One region of the Frankia sp. KB5 genome, then DNA from elsewhere that is predicted to be linked to it. Evidence: riboswitches for the same ligand, from Rfam matches in the RefSeq annotation. Region 1 holds a riboswitch; each other region holds the start of a gene.
The links. A riboswitch is a leader RNA that binds a small molecule or an ion and turns the genes downstream of it on or off. The one in region 1 is predicted to bind cyclic di-AMP.
Positions count from the first base shown of each region.

Region 2: it holds a riboswitch for cyclic di-AMP, as region 1 does, so the genes downstream of both, KBI5_RS14915 (transglycosylase family protein) here and KBI5_RS11055 (peptidoglycan-binding protein) in region 1, are expected to answer to the same signal.
Region 3: it holds a riboswitch for cyclic di-AMP, as region 1 does, so the genes downstream of both, KBI5_RS09925 (transglycosylase family protein) here and KBI5_RS11055 (peptidoglycan-binding protein) in region 1, are expected to answer to the same signal.

Region 1 is NZ_MRUJ01000098.1:33,391-40,113, reverse strand. It holds gene KBI5_RS11065 (alpha/beta hydrolase) at 548-1,093, shown strand; cyclic di-AMP (ydaO/yuaA leader) riboswitch at 1,626-1,824, shown strand; gene KBI5_RS11055 (peptidoglycan-binding protein) at 2,316-3,065, shown strand; gene KBI5_RS11050 (AfsR/SARP family transcriptional regulator) at 3,323-4,159, shown strand; gene KBI5_RS27785 (lasso RiPP family leader peptide-containing protein) at 4,353-4,463, shown strand; gene KBI5_RS11045 (asparagine synthase-related protein) at 4,460-6,316, shown strand; gene KBI5_RS11040 (lasso peptide biosynthesis PqqD family chaperone) at 6,339-6,656, shown strand; gene KBI5_RS11035 (lasso peptide biosynthesis B2 protein) at 6,653-6,723, shown strand, end outside.
Region 2 is NZ_MRUJ01000143.1:7,759-12,252, reverse strand. It holds gene KBI5_RS14920 (peptide deformylase) at 1-1,572, shown strand, start outside; cyclic di-AMP (ydaO/yuaA leader) riboswitch at 2,070-2,245, shown strand; gene KBI5_RS14915 (transglycosylase family protein) at 2,248-2,628, shown strand; gene rlmB (23S rRNA (guanosine(2251)-2'-O)-methyltransferase RlmB) at 2,834-3,925, opposite strand; gene KBI5_RS14905 (hypothetical protein) at 4,168-4,491, shown strand.
Region 3 is NZ_MRUJ01000085.1:9,778-14,273, reverse strand. It holds cyclic di-AMP (ydaO/yuaA leader) riboswitch at 249-483, shown strand; gene KBI5_RS09930 (transglycosylase family protein) at 490-1,167, shown strand; cyclic di-AMP (ydaO/yuaA leader) riboswitch at 1,640-1,830, shown strand; gene KBI5_RS09925 (transglycosylase family protein) at 1,833-2,552, shown strand; gene KBI5_RS09920 (DUF3151 domain-containing protein) at 2,638-3,072, shown strand; gene KBI5_RS09915 (adenylosuccinate synthase) at 3,164-4,447, shown strand.

The DNA of each region.
Region 1 (6,723 bases):
GCGCGGCACATGATGCGCGGCACATGATGCGCGGCCTCGGTCACGACCGGTGGCTACGGTTACGTATCCTCGGGCGGACATGGGGTGAAACACCTGAGTAACAATATTGACCATGTTGACAGGTAGCCGTCGGATAGGCAAAATATGGTCATGTTCTCCTCGGTGGGTCGGATGACCCCCCTGGTCGTCCGTGGCCACATTGACTTCCTGCGAGCGGCCTCGTCCGGTTGTCCGACCCGGCCGCTTCACGTGCTTTACTAGCCTCCTCGGATTTCCCTCGCTCTCGGTGTTCTCCCTGGCGTTCTCCTGATTCACGGTCACTCGATAGGTCTGTCCGTAGATCGTCATCGCCTGCGTGGACGCCAGCCGCCTCGGTATCGATGTCCGGTCAGTACCGGGTACATCTCTGGACGGTTTCCGATCGGAGCATGCTGTGTCGTCCATGGTTTCGTCGTCATACTTTCATCCGCGCCCCCGTGGATATGTGGGGGGGCCGGGAACCCGTTACTGGCCCAGTGGTGATCCCACCCACTCGAGAAGAGCCAGTGTGGTCCTTCTTCCCGGTCGTGGAGAATCCGCCGAACATTTCGAGGGCCTAGCTTTCCGGCTCGCGCTCGACGGCTATCAGGTGACGTTTCTCGACCATGGGAGAGACACCGTCCTCGCCCTTGGTGAGGCGCGTGCCCCCGATGGTCCGTTCGTCCTGCTGGGTTCGGACAGCGGGGCCCTGCGGGCGTTGGTCGGCGCCGGTTCGCCAGCGGTCCGGCCGGATGCCCTCGTGTTGCTCGACCTRCCGCTGGTGTACCGGAAGATCGCGGGCGAGGATCCGGGACAACCGATCCCACGGTCGCTTCCCGACCTGCCGATCCTGTTGCTCCATGCCGAGCGCGACGAGGTCAGCCCGCTTGCGCTGGCGCGCATGATGACGCGGACCGCGCGCCGGGCCCGGCTGGCGTCGCTGCCCGGGGGGCATGGCGTGCTCGCCGGCCCCGGCCGGCGTGCGGTCGGCGCGCAYATCCTGCTGTTCCTCGAGAATCTCCGTGTCTCGCGGCTGGCCCCACGGCAACGGCAGCGGGACCGGTCGGTCGACTGATCTCGCCCGGTGCCGGGCGCGCCCGCGTGCCGGTCCGATCGGGGTGTGCCTTCGCGGGAGGCCCAACCGCTCAGCAGGTGTTTCCTCGGCGGGTGCCGGCGCGAATCACGCGAATCCGCGGGTCAGTCGTCCGTCCCGTACCGCATCGTCCGTTTTTCAACGGCGCAGGCTTCGAGCCGCAGGCTCGAAGCCTGCGCCGTTCGCGTTTGCGTACCCGTCCGCACGCCACCCGACCCCCGGGCCAGGCTTCCCGCTTGCCGTGGTTGCCGGGGTTGGGTTGCCGGACGGCCGGGCGGTCCCGGTGACTACCGGACCTCGTGGCCACCGGTCCCCGTCTCGACAGACCGGCCATATCGCCAAGATCCGGTCGTGACGGGTGATCTGCGTCGCTACCGGTAGCTGCTATTGATGTCCGAGAGTTGCGGCATCGCAGCGTTATGCACGCATCGTGACCAACATGCGCCCAGATTCGGCACAACTCGTACTTGTCACTACGGTCTGTAGTTCGCTACGGTTGCGGGGTATCAACAGCTCCGGGCCGACGCCGAGTTCTGTCCACGGTCCGCAGCTCCCTCCGAGAGATCTTGGGCAGAAGCGGGGGAACCACGTTCCTCCGGGTGGCTCGTTGCGGGCCACCCTTGGGGTTAAGCCGTTACGCGCACGCCGCGGAAACGGCCGGGCTTCCCGGCCCGAACCCGACAGCTAACCTCGCAGGCGTACGGGAAGGACTCGACGTTGCCTGTGTTTCAGGAACGCTCGGCTCCGGTCTTCTGGACCGTGACGCCGTTCGGCGCGACCCGCGGTGCGTCCCCGCCATACGGGGCGCCGTTCTCGCCCTGACGTCTTCGCGAGAACGTGCCATCCGGTCGGTGCCCGTACCGGCCGATCGCGCTGACGCGCCATACCACCAGCTCGGCTGAAAGCCACCCGGCCTCGTCGTCTGTGGTCGGCTGACCCCTGCCGTCCACCGGGCCCRCCAGGCCTGGAACGGAATGACCACGGCCGCCTGCCGTGCTGTTCAGCCCATCGACCCCGGGATCCCCAGGGCGCGTCGATCGGTCGTCCCCGGTCGTCCCCGGACGGCCTCTCGGCGCACCGGCAGACCGGCACTGGGTGCTGCCCTTCTCCAGCGCGGTCGTCTCCGCTCGCCCTCCTTCGAGCGGCATCCCTCCCCTCGATCACCCGTCTGTGTTCGACGACACCGAAATGAGATGTCAAAGAAATGGCCAAGGGAAAGCATCGGAAACGTTCCACCCGGACCCGGGGCGCCGTTGTCGCCGCCGTCGGTGTGATCGGCGCCGGCGCCGGCATGTTCGCCACCGCGAGCCCGGCCAGGGCCGCCACCACGGTCCCCGATGTGACGATCGCCAGCGCGGCCGCGAACGCGGGACTGCCCGGCTGCCGCGGCGTTCCGCTGGCCACCTGGGTCGCGGTGGCTCTTGCGGAGTCCGGCGGCAACCCCTACGCCCACGCCACCTACGGCGAGGACTCGCGCGGCCTGTGGCAGATCAACATGCGGGCCCACGCCGGCTGGGTGGGTAACCGCAACCTCTACGACCCGGCCGTCAACGCCTGGGCGGCGAAGAAGGTCTGTGAAGGCCAGGGCATCACCGCCTGGAGCGCCTACACCAACGGCCTGCACTACCGCTACCTGGCCCGGGGACAGGCGGCGGCGGCGGCCGTCTCGCGCGGCGTGCGGTTCACGAACATCTCCTACTCCTCGCTGRCTGCCCCGGTGCGTGCGGCCGTGGTGGCACCCGCGGCCCGCTACCCGTCGCTGGCCGTCGGCCTCGGGTTCCGCCTCGACGTCCACCAGATCCAGAAGAGGCTCGCCAGCCTTGGYTACCCGATCAGCGTGGATGGGAAGTTCGGGTACCAGACCAACCACATGGTCAAGGACTTCCAGCTGAAGCACGGTCTGGTGGTTGACGGGATCGTCGGACCGCAGACGCGGGCGAAGCTCGGGATCTGACTCTGATCGAGGCCCGCCGACCGGGCTCCGCTGCCGCCGGCCGGTGTTCCCGACCCGCCCGAGGGCGCTGCTCGATATCCGCACGCACCGGATGACTACCCGGGGTGAGGTGGGGGTATTCAGCCACCGGGCCAGCACCCGGCCGGGAGCACCGGGTCGGGAGACGGCATCGGCCCGGGCGGGACCAGCCGGCCCGCACGKGACCAGCCGGCCCGCACGGGAAAACCGAAACGGGGGCCCGATCGATGAGAGCCACGATGCTCGACGACTACCTACCTGAGGCGAGTCCGAACGCATCCTCCGTGACCGGGGCCGGTCTCCTGTTCGCGGTCCTGGGGCCGCTGGAGGTGCGGCGATCCTCGGGCGAGCAGGTCCGCATCGACCAGCGCAAGAAGCGCATACTGCTGCTGACCCTGCTGCTGCACGCCGGCCAGTGGGTGAGTGTGGACGGGATGCGGCTCGCGCTCTGGCAGGATGCCCCGCCGCGCTCCGCCGGGGGCAACATCAAGACTTATCTCTCGGAGCTGCGGCACACCCTCCGGCCGCCCCTGGACACGTCCGGAGCCGGGGGGAACGGCCCCGGGCRCATCGAGAGCCGGCCGGGGGAGTACCGCCTGGTCGTCRCGTCCGGTGAGATCGACGCTAAGCGGTTCGAATCGGCCGCCGAGCAGGGCCGCGCCGCCGTGCGCGCCGGCTCGCCGGAACGCGCCGCCGGGTTTTTCGAAGGCGCCCTCGCGCTGTGGCGGGGGGACGCCTTCGACGAGCTCCCGGCGGAGATCGCGGGCGCGGAGGTCCTCCGGCTGGAGGAGGCTCGCTGGGCGGTGTGCGAGGACCTGATCGACGCCCGCCTGGCCCTCGGCGAGTACGACCGGGTGCTGCCGACCCTGCGGGCGCTCACGGTCGAACATCCGACCCGGGAACGTCTCTGGGCCCAGCTGATCCTTGCGTTGGAACACACCGGCCGGCGGGCCGAGGCACTGGCCGAGTACCAGACGGTCTACCGGCGGCTGGTGACCGAACTCGGGATCGAGCCCGGTGTCGAACTGCGGCGTGCCCATCAGCATGTACTGAATCCGGACTCGTGGGTCACCTGATGCCACGGCCGTGCCGGCCGAGTCGTGCGCCGGAAGTCAGCTGAACCGCCAGTGAACCCGGCGGGGGAATTTCAACCATACGGGCTGGACCAGCCGGCCGGCGCCCGGGCCACGCGCGCGGCGCCGCCGTGTATCGCCACCGGGGCGCACGCCACCGGGGCGAGGGCGCGCGGAAACCGCTGAGGAGAAGACGATGAAGGCTATCTACCTCCCCCCGCGACTGGAAGATGCCGGCAGCTTCGCCGCAGTGACGAACGGCCGCTGGGGCTGGGGGCGTGACTACTCCTGGCGGCGTTTTGCGTGACGGCGGCCGGGGTGGCGGTGGTCCCGATTCCGTCCTGCTGGTTTCTGGTGCTGGCCGACCGTGATCCCGTCGTGCGTCCGCCGGGGGCTCGTCGCATGCTGCGGTATGCCTCCGGGCGGCCGTGGATCGTCGGCAACTGGCCGGACGATGCCATGGTCAGTGCCGTCGCCGGGCGCTCGCGGCTGGCCCTGATCGGGTGTGCCGCGACCAACGCGCGACAGCTCCTGCGGCTGCTTCTCTCGGCCCGTGACGTGCACGCTCTCGACCTCGCGCGCGCCGTGGCCGGCGACTACCACGTGATCGCCGAAATCGACAGCCACCGTCGCGTCCAGGGCAGCCCGACGGGAACCCGGCGGGTCTTCACCGCCCGGTTGGGCAGCCACCTGGTCGCCGCCGACCGCGCCGACGTGCTTGCCCGGCTCACGGGCGCCCCGCTGAACCGGACGGCGCTGGCTTTGTCGCTGCTCGACCCGTCACCGCCCCATCCGCTCGATGACCTGGTGCTCTGGGAGTCGATCGACGCGCTGCCCCCGGATCACTACCTTCTCGTCGGCCCTGACGAGAAGGCCACCGTCCTGCGGTGGTGGCGTCGACCGGCACCGGTGCGGTCCCGCACGGAGGGGGCGCCGACCCTGCGGGCGGCTCTCGCCGAGGCCGTGGCGGCGCGGGTCGCCGGCGGCGGGACAGTGAGCTGTGATCTGTCGGGCGGACTGAGCTCCACCTCGGTGTGCTGCCTGGCCGCGCGCGGCCCCGCCGACGTGGTCGCGCTCACCGGGATCGCCCCCGATCCCGGTGACGACGACGCCGCGCGGGCCGCGGCCACGCTCCCTGGCGTCACGCGCGAGATCCTGCCCGCCGCCGGGCTTCCCCTCGTTTACGACGGCATCGCCGACGCCGACGAACCGCTCGACCGGCCGTTCGTCGGCATCGGCGACCGGGCGAAGCTGCGCGCGGGTCTTGACCGGGTCGCGCTGTACGGGCCGCGGGTGCACCTCACCGGGTTCGGTGGTGACGAGGTCGCCTACGGCTGTCCCGCCTACCTCCCCCGGTTGTTGCGCCGCCGGCCCCGGCGGGCGCTGCACGACCTGCGCGGACACCGAGCGCAGGAGGGCTGGCCGTGGATGGCGTGCCTGCGAATGATGCGCCCGCGCGGCTACCGGGACTGCCTCGCCGACATGGCCGATGCGCTCGACCAGGCCCGCCGTGCCACGGTCGGCCACGCGCGCCGTCCGGCCGGTTCCGGCCGATCCCACCCGGGCGTCCTGGCCTCGCTCGACTGGGCCTTTCCGCCTGTGGTCCCGGGTTGGCTCACGCCGACGGCCCTCGACTTGCTGGCCGGAGCGTTCGCGGAGGCCGTCCGGCGCGCCCGGCCGCTGGCCGAGACCCGGGACGGCCACGCCGATCTCTTCGCCATCCGCGCTGGCGCGGCGGTGTTCCGGTTGTTCGACCAGCTCGCCGATCCGGTCGGCCCGCCGCTCGCCGCACCCTTCCTCGACGAGCGGGTGGTCCGGGCGGTGCTGGCGGTGCGGCCCGAAGAGCGCACCGGTCCGTGGGAGTACAAACCGCTACTGCAGGAGGCCATGCGCCGGCTGGTGCCGCAGGAATGCCTGCGCCGCGAGACCAAGGCGGATACCGCCGCCGAGGAGGATCAGGGCCTGCGCACCAGCCAGGACGTCCTGGTGAAGCTGTGCGATGACAGCCCGTTGGCCGATCTCGGCCTGATCGAGTCGGACGCGCTGCGCCAGGCGTGCCGATCTTCGTCCGTACCTGGTCATCGCCACCAGGCGCTGCGACCGACGTTCGCGGCGGACGCGTGGCTGCGGGTGCTCGCGAGCCGGCGGGGCCCTGACTGAGCTACCGGAGGAGTGAGTGATCATGGTGACGCTGCGGCCTGACGTGGTGCGGGCGCCGACCCAGTACGGAGCGGTGCTCCTCCATATCGACAACGGCCGATACTGGACCCTCAACCCCTCGGGTGACCTGGTGCTGCGGATCCTGCTCGACGGCGGTGACACGGCAGCCGCCGTCCGCGGGCTGTGTGAGACCAGCGAGGTTGACCCGGAGACGGCGCGCCGCGACGTGGAGGGTCTGCTCGCCCAACTCGCGGACGTGGGCCTCATCGAGGCCGAGCCCGAGTCCCGATGGTCACCCGAGACCGAGGCGGTCTGCGATCCCCGGACGCGGGCCCGGTGACCGCGCCGATGGTGGTCGAGCGGCCGGAGGCGAAACCGTCCCTCGCTCGTCGGCTCGGCGCGCTGGT
Region 2 (4,494 bases), on a different contig from region 1:
CGGGACTTCCGCACGGTGTTCCGGCTGATGAAGAAGTACGACGGTGCCAGCCAGAATCGCATCGCATCTCCGGTGGAAGGGCTCAGCCAGAGCAGGGTCAGCCGGATCATGCAGGGCGAGGACCACATCGCCCGGCTCTCCCTGATCGAACGCATCACCGACGCGCTGCGCATCCCGGGCAGTTATTTCCACCTGGCCGCACGGCCGTGGGAGGCGGCACGGGACGTGCGCGAGCCGCCCGGGCCGCCAACGGTTCCGGCCGGATCCGGCCCGACGCCGGTAGCCCACGTCGCGACCCCCTCCGTCGACCCGGCCCCGGCCCCCGGCCCCGTCGTCGCCGAGAGCCCGGGCCGGCTCCCCCCCGGACCGGGGGGCCTGGTCGTCGAGGAGGACCGGGCCGAACTCCGCTACGACGACAGCATGTACGTCGCCCACCAGCGAAGACGTCTTCTCAACGCCGGCAGCGAACCGGTAACCCGGTATCTGATGCGGATATCGGTCGACCGGTTCCCGGGAGATCCGGAACGCTCCGCGCGGTTGTACCGATCCGATCCGCTGCGCTGGGAGGACCTCCAGCTCAGCGCGCACTGTGGCGGCGAGCAGATGGCCTGGCAGGTCAAGACCGACTGGGACGCGCTCAAGGAGGTCTGGCTGCTCTTCGAGAACAGCCGAGGACGATTTCCGCTCTATCCCGGCGAATCGGCGTGGATCAACTACAGCTACCAGGTAAGCAGGGAGAAGTGGGGGCCGTGGTTCCAGCGTGCCGTGCGGGTACCGACGAGTTTCCTCTCGGTGCGGCTGGACTTTCCGGCCGAGCTGGATCCCGTGGTCTGGGGCATGGAGACGTCGATGACCGCCGATGCCTTCCCGTTGCGGACCGCAGTCGCCCGCACCGACTCCGGCGACCGGCGGATCTTCACCTGGTYGACCACCGAGCCGCCGCTGCACGCCCGCTACCGRCTGGAATGGAACTTCCGGGCCACCGTGCCGGAACGTGATCCGGCCACGGAGACCGGAACACGTCCCAGCGATCAGATGGCGGCCGTCGGCATCGTGCAGGAGGGTGAGGCGATCCTGCGGCAGCCGGCCCGCCCGTTCGCTCTGCCCAACGAGGCCGAAGACGCGCGCCGGGTCRTCGCCGAACTGTCCTCCGCCCTCGAACGGGTGTCCGCCCTGCACACCTTCGGCAAGGGCCTGGGCATCGCCGCGCCGCAGGTCGGCATCAACCGCGCCGCGGCGATCGTGCGTACCGCGGGCGGCGACACGCTCACGCTGCTCAACCCCAGCGTCATCGAGACCTCCCGAGAGACCGACGAGCAGTACGAGGGCTGCCTGAGCTTCTTCGACGTCCGTGGCCTCGTCCCCCGGCCGCTGGAGCTGCACGTCGAACACACCGATATCGATGGCAACCGGCACATCACCGTCTATCGGCAGGGGCTGGCGCGGCTCGTCGCTCACGAGATCGATCACCTGCACGGTCAGCTCTACACGGATCGGATGCGGGCCGGAACCACACCGATCCCGGTGGAGCAGTACCGGGGTACCGGCTCGGCCTGGTCCTACAACCGCTGACCAACCCGAACGCACCCGCCCCGCGGGCGGCACGTCGGCACGTCGGCATGCCGACGTGCCCACGTGCCGACGGCGCAGCGCCGGGACCGGGTGTCCGACACGGACTGTTAGATCCGACATATGACATGGTTCCCTCGTGCCGTATAGTCCGGAAAGCAGGCGATAGGTGCGGGTCCGCCGGAACGTCGACACAGATTTTTTCGGAACCTGGTTAGAGACTGCCGGCAGCGGGTAGTGGAGGCTCGATCGCCACGCGGCGGAACAGATTCCCCACGCATCGCKTATTGTTTACCGTCAGCGTGACGACCCAGCCACGAACTGGGGATTTTCAGCCCACTGAACAACCTCTAGGATCGGGCGCGMACGCGGGCGCGAAACACCATTAAAAAGATCGGGACAAGTAAGTGGGGTGCACTGTGTGCATCCTCACGTACTCTTGTTTTTCCCGGGTCACTCTCAGCTATGTTCGTTGCCGTGCCGTCACCTGATGGCATGCGTCGGGCGGCACGCCGAATCCTGCCCCCGCTCGACGAGAATCAAACCTTTGGCAGGAGCGGGGGAACCAATTCCGGGCGCCGATAAAAGACGTCCTCGGGGTGAAGCCGCGATGCGCGGCCGGRCATTCCCAGCCCGAACCCGACAGCTCACCTCGCAGGCGTGGGGAAGGGCAACTCAATGTCCAACGCTCGTTCGCTCGCTCGTGGTCTCAACCGCATCAGGCTCGGTTCCCGGGCCTTGATCGCCGCCACCACTCTCGCGGCCTCGATCGGCGGTGGCCTCGCGCTGTCCCAACCGGCCAGCGCGTCGACGAACGCCGACCACTTCCTCTCCAAGGTGATCCCTTGTGAGTCCGGGGGGAACCCCCGCGCGGTCAACTCCATCGGCGCCGGCGGGTTGTTCCAGTTTCTGCCCAGCACCTGGCACGGGGTCGGCGGCAAGGGTCTGCCGCAGCACGCCAGCGTCGCCGAGCAGTGGCAGCGCGCCCGCATCCTGTACGCCCAGCAGGGGACGAGCCCCTGGTACGCCTCGAAGCCGTGCTGGGGTCACAAGATCTGAGCTGCCCGACTTCCCGCGCCAGCCTTCACCGTCCGCGCCCGGCCGGTACTGATCGGCGCGCGGTCAGCAGCCCCGTGTCCCGTCCGGGACACGGGGCTGCGCGCTACGTTTCCCGGTCACGGTTTCCCGGTCACGGCGACGTCGGCCAGCTCAACTTCCGCGGCCCCGCCCGGCGGAGACCCGGCGGACCCACCGATCGGCCGGCTCAGCCGATCCGACGGCGGCGGGCGATCTCGGCCAGCGTGATCCCGGCGGCCACCCCCGCGTTGAGGGACTCCACCGCACCCGCCATGGGGATCCGGACCCTCACGTCGCAGCGCTGCTCGACCAGCCTGGACAACCCGCGTCCCTCGGAACCGATCACCAGGACGAGGGGGTCGGTCGCCATCGTGAGCTCGTCGATGCTCACTTCACTGTCCGCGGCCAGACCGACAACGAACTGGCCGCCCGCCGCGTAGGAGACGAGCGTGCGGGCGAGGTTGGTGGCGCGCGCCACCGGCAGCCGGGCGGCAGCCCCCGCCGAGGTCTTCCAGGCCGCGGCGGTCACGCCGGCGGCCCTACGCTCCGGAACGACGACGCCGTGGGCACCGAAGGCGGCGGCCGAGCGCACCACGGCCCCGAGGTTGCGAGGATCGGTGACCCCGTCCAACGCCACCAGCAGACCCGGAGGGGACGAGCGCGCGCGGGCGAGGAGATCATCCGGATGGGCATACCGGAACGGCGGTACCACGAGGGCGAGACCCTGATGCGGAGCGGTGCCACACATCCGGTCGAGATCCGTGCGGCCGACGTCGGCCACGGCGATCCCGGCCCGCCCGGCGAGCCGGCGGGCGTCGGCGAGCCGCTCGTCGAAGTCCAGCCCGCCGGCGATGAAAAGGGTCGACGACGGTACCCCGGCCCGCAGCGCCTCGACCACCGCGTTGCGCCCGACCACCAGCTCGTCGCCCTCGGTCCRCCGTGGGCGCCCGGCCCCCGCGGAACCCCCCACGGCGCTCGGCCCGGTGGTGGCCGCAGCTGCGACGGCGCGGCCACCATCCCCGCGCCGGCCGGCGGCCGCTCGACCCCGCTCGGCTCCGGCCGAGGCGGAACGGGCCGCCGCAGCCGCCGCCGCACGACGCTGGGCGGGATGGCCGGGGCGCAGCTGCGCGGGCGGAGTGGCCCCACGGCCCTCCAGCGCCTTGCGGCCGTGACCGCCRCTGCCCGTGGAGGCCCCCTTGCGGTGGGAACCGGCCTTGGCGGCCCGACCGCCCTGACCGCCGCGGGCGATCCCGCTGTCCCGGCGAGCGGCGCCGGCCATCAGGACCACCGACCAGTACACGCCCGGGGAATGACCATGTGACCACGGTATACGGCGGACGACACCGGCGTGTCGGGGCGCGCTCGGCGAGAGCTCGGCGGGAACTCGGCGGAGGAGCTCTGCCATGGGCATACCTCGACATGGCCGTTTCCGGGGACCCGGCGCCCTATCCTGAGGGCCGGCAGGCCCACGGCCCGACCTGATGTGGTCCGGCCGCTCCTCACCGGCGTCAGGAGGGTCAGGTGCGCATCGTTCTTCCACCCGCCGCCGGGTGGTCGCGGGCCGAAGACCGCTGGTGCCCCATGGCGAAGGCGGGGAGCCACCTGATCAACATCGACGATCTCGATGCCAGTCTCACCATGCTCGGCGGAGTGGAGGCCTACGGTACCGCGCTCGTCACGGCTGCCGGGCCGCGCGGCACGCCGTCGCGGGCGTTCGGCGGGTGTGCTCCCCGACCTGGCGGTGTCACCGCCGCGGCGGTGACATTCCTGGAGAATGCCCGGCATAGAACGTTGAGCGCCACCTCCCGGCCCGGCGGCCCAGGCGGACCCGGGGAGACGACGTGACGA
Region 3 (4,496 bases), on a different contig from region 1:
CTGATGTGGGACTCTCCGCTCATCGTCGACCATCGGCAAACAGGGTGATCGGCCGAGCACAAATGCCTCCGCACGCCGTACCGCCAGGTTGATGAGCGGGCGCGCACGCGCGATACCAGGCCGCCAGTTCCTACTCAAGCAGGCGCGCCGAGTGTGCTCTTTTTCACGCACCCYATTCAATGCTTGGCGACTCGCCGGGCGGCGTGGTTATGGTTTTCGCCGTGCCCGGCAACAACGTCGGGCATTCGTCGGGCGGCACGCCGAATCCTGCCCCTGGCCGACGATTTCTCGAACCGGGCGGCAGGAACGGGGGACCCATCTCCGAGTATCGAAAGGATTCGATGYTCTCGGGGTGAAGCCATGTGCGACGACCACCCGGAAAGGTATTTCCGGTGCGGCTTCCGTCTCCAGGGATCCCTGGCACGGCCGGGCAGTTCCCAGCCCRAATCCGACAGCTCACCTCGCAGGCGTGGGGAAGGACCACAAGACATGTCCGACGCACGTATCAGTGGCCGACAATGCCGCGCCGGTACCCGCAGCCGGGCCCGGGCCCTCGTGGTCGCACCAGTACTCGCGGCGGCGGTGGGCGGYACCTTCGCGCTCAGCCAGCCGGCCGATGCGGCCACCACCTGGACGGGCCTGCGGCAGTGCGAGTCCGGCGGTGACTACACGACCAACACCGGCAACGCGTACTACGGCGCTTACCAGTTCTCCGCCAGCACTTGGCACAGCCTCGGCTACGGCGGTCTGCCGCACCAGGCTTCCCCGGCCGTCCAGGACGAGGCCGCGCTCAAGCTCGCCCGACGGTCCGGCTTCGGCCAGTGGCCGGCCTGTGGCCGCGGGATGGGCGCCGACCAGCTCGCGGGCGGCTCGTCGAGCTCCTCGGGCCAGGCCTCGCGCACGACGGAACGCCGCGAGCTGACGGTCAGCCCCATCTCCATGAGCACCCCCGTATTCACCCGTAACCTGACGACCGCACTGGCCAGGCAGGTACGTGACGACGTGCGGGCCTGGCAGGCCCGCGTCAACCATCTGGGCTATCCGATCACGATCGACGGCCRCTACGGACCACGCTCCGCCGCAGTCGCCCGCGCCCTGCAGGCCGCCAAGGGACTCGCCGTCGACGGCATCGTYGGCCCGGYGACCTGGCGGGCCACCTTCCGCTGATCCTCCCCATCAGCCCCATCAGCTCCATCAGCTGATCCATTCGCTCCGCCCCCGTGGCGGAGGGACGACCGCCGCGGGAACCGGACATCCCACCCCGGCGACACCGGTCAGGGGATCTCACCTCGACGACGGGCTGGCCCGACCTGTCTCCGGACGATCTCCGGTTGACGGCCCGTACGGGCCGGCCCGTACAACCCACCACCAGCATCACCAGGACCGCACCCTGACCGGCCTCCGGCAGGGCCGATCTTCGGCAGAGCCGATCTTCGGCAAGGCCGACGAGGAACAGCAGGACCAGCGAGCCACCTGCGGAACCTGTATGGAAGTGGCACGATTCGCGCGATCCTCACTGGTTACTCCGGACCACCCCGGTTTGCGCTCCATGAGCGGTTCTCGCTAGAGTGCCGCTCACTCGCCTCGTCGGCGAGGCCGCCCGGACGGACGCCGAGTCCTGCCCCCGTACGAGCGGCCGGAACGAACATCGACCACAGCGGGCAGGAGTGGGGGACCCACATTTCGGGCGCCGCAAGCGGCGTCCTTGGGGTAAAGCCGGTGCGTCCCGGCCCATGGTGGAGAGCGGTTCCCACCCGGGGTCGGATCCTCCGGCCGGGCCATCCCAGCCCGCACCCGACAGCTCACCCCGCAGGCGACGGGATTGGACTGACATGCCCTCTGGGCGTCGTGGCGGCAGACATCGAGCACCGCAGGCCCCATCGCCCGCCGGTCGCATCCTGCGCACCACCGGCGCGGTCACGRCCATCGTCGGCAGCGGCCTCGCGGTCACCGCGGCTCCGGCGGGCGCGGCCACCTCCGACGACTTCGCCAAGCTCCGCCAATGCGAGTCCGGCGGCAACTACGCGGTCAACACCGGCAACGGCTTCTCCGGTGCCTACCAGTTCGACGACCAGACCTGGCAYGGGCTCGGGTACTCCGGCCGCCCGTACCAGGCATCGCCCGCCACGCAGGACGAGGCGGCCGCGAAGCTCTACAACCAGCGGGGCTGGCAGCCATGGCCGTCCTGCTCGGTCAAGATGGGCCTGACCAACAACGGCCCGGCCAGTGTCCCGGGCGGCTCCGGTGACGTCATCCAGCAGGCCATCACCCCGGTGGAACCCCCCATGACGCTGGACCGGGCCCGCCGGGAGATGGGGGACGGCTCGTTCAGGGGCACGGTCCTCGACGCGTCCCTCAGCGACGACGTTCGCCCGGACGCCTTCGTCTGGCAGGACAGGATGCGTCAGAAGGGCTTCGTACTCACCGTCGACGGCAAGTTCGGACCGCAGTCGCAGGGCATCGCCGCGCTGTACTCGTACCTCACCCGGGTGAGCGACGGTCAACCCGGGGTCGTCGGCCAGAATCTGTGGAACGTCAGCGTCAGGGCCTGACCGACCGGTCACCGTGCGCGCAGGGCAAGCGCGTCCGGGGTGACCTCCATGACGTGTGCGGCCGGTCGTCGGGCAGGATGCACTCATGACGACGCCGTCCACCTCGGGAAAGCCCAACCTGCTCTCCGGTCCGCCGCCGACGCTCCTGCCCTCCGACGCGGCCGCGACCGATGCGCTGGTCGCCGGTGATCCGCCGGATGCCGTCGCCGCCCGGCTGCCCGCGTTCAGCGTGCCTTGGGCCGCGCTCGCCGAGCTCGCGCTCACCGGCGGACGACCCGTCGAGGCCTATGCCTACGCCCGCACGGGCTATCACCGCGGCCTCGACGCCCTGCGCCGCTCGGGCTGGAAGGGCAACGGGCCGATCCCCTGGTCACACGAACCCAACCGCGGGTTCCTGCGTTCGCTCGCCGCTCTCGGTCGGGCGGCCGCGGCCATCGGGGAGGCCGAGGAGGCCACCCGCTGCCGGACGTTCCTGGCCGACAGCGATTCCGTCGCTGCCAGTGAGCTCGGCTTCACCTGACAGTGAGTTCATCAGGCCGCGTCGGTGGTGGAGACCAGCGAGGATGCCGCAGCCGGCCCCACGACCCCGCCATCCCTAGTAACCTCGCCCGGTGCCTGCTCTTGTCCTCATCGGTGCCCAGTGGGGCGACGAGGGAAAAGGAAAGGCGACCGACCTCCTGGGCGGCGCCGTCGATTACGTCGTCCGGTACCAGGGTGGCAACAACGCCGGCCACACCGTGGTCATCGGGGCGGAGAGTTACGCGCTCCACCTGATTCCCAGTGGCATGCTGCGGGCCGACTGCGTTCCCGTGATCGGCAACGGGGTCGTCATCGACCCGGGCGTGCTGCTGGCCGAGATGGACGGGCTCACCGCCCGCGGCATCGACGTCTCCCGGCTCCTGATCAGCGCGAACGCCCATCTGATCATGCCCCATCACCGGGCGCTGGACCGGGTCATCGAGCGTTACCTGGGCAAGGCGCGGATCGGTACCACCGGTCGCGGCATCGGTCCCACCTACGGCGACAAGGTTGCCCGTACGGGCATCAGAGTGCAGGATCTCCTCGACCCGGGCATCTTCCACAWGAAGCTCGAACTGGTGCTACGGGAGAAGAACCAGGTCCTGGCCAAGGTCTACAACCGGCGCCGGATCGAGCTCGACGAGGTGGTCGAGGAGTACGCCGACTACGCGAAACGCCTGCAACCCCACATCGCCGACACCGGTCTGATCCTCGACCGGGCGCTGCGCGCGGGCAAGGTCGTGCTGCTCGAAGGCTCCCAGGGCACCCTCCTCGACGTCGACCACGGCACCTACCCGTTCGTCACGTCATCGAACCCGACCGCCGGCTACGCGGCCACCGGCGCCGGCATCGGCCCGACGAGGATCAGTCGGGTGATCGGCATCATCAAGGCCTACACGACCCGGGTCGGCGCCGGCCCCTTCCCCACCGAACTGGACGACAAGGTCGGAGAGGAGCTGCGCCGCATCGGCGGGGAGTTCGGCGTGACGACCGGCCGGGCGCGGCGCACCGGCTGGTTCGACGCCGTAATCGCCCGCTACGCGGTGCGGGTCAACGGCCTGACCGACCTTTTCCTCACCAAACTGGACGTCCTGTCGGGCTTCGACCGGGTGCCCATCTGCGTCGGCTACGACCTCGGCGGCGAACGGGTTGACGAGATGCCCATGACCCAGACCGAGTTCCACCACGCCAAGCCGATCTACACCGACCTGCCCGGCTGGCACGAGGACATCTCCGACGTCCGGTCGTTCGCCGACCTGCCCGGCGCCGCGAAGGACTACATCAGGGCGTTGGAGGAGTTCTCCGGCGCCCCGGTGTCGGCGGTCGGCGTCGGTCCCGGGCGGGACCAGACGCTCGTCATCAATGACCTGGTCTGAAACGACTGGTCCGGAACGGACCTGATCTGATCCCGCCCGGCGCGGGCCG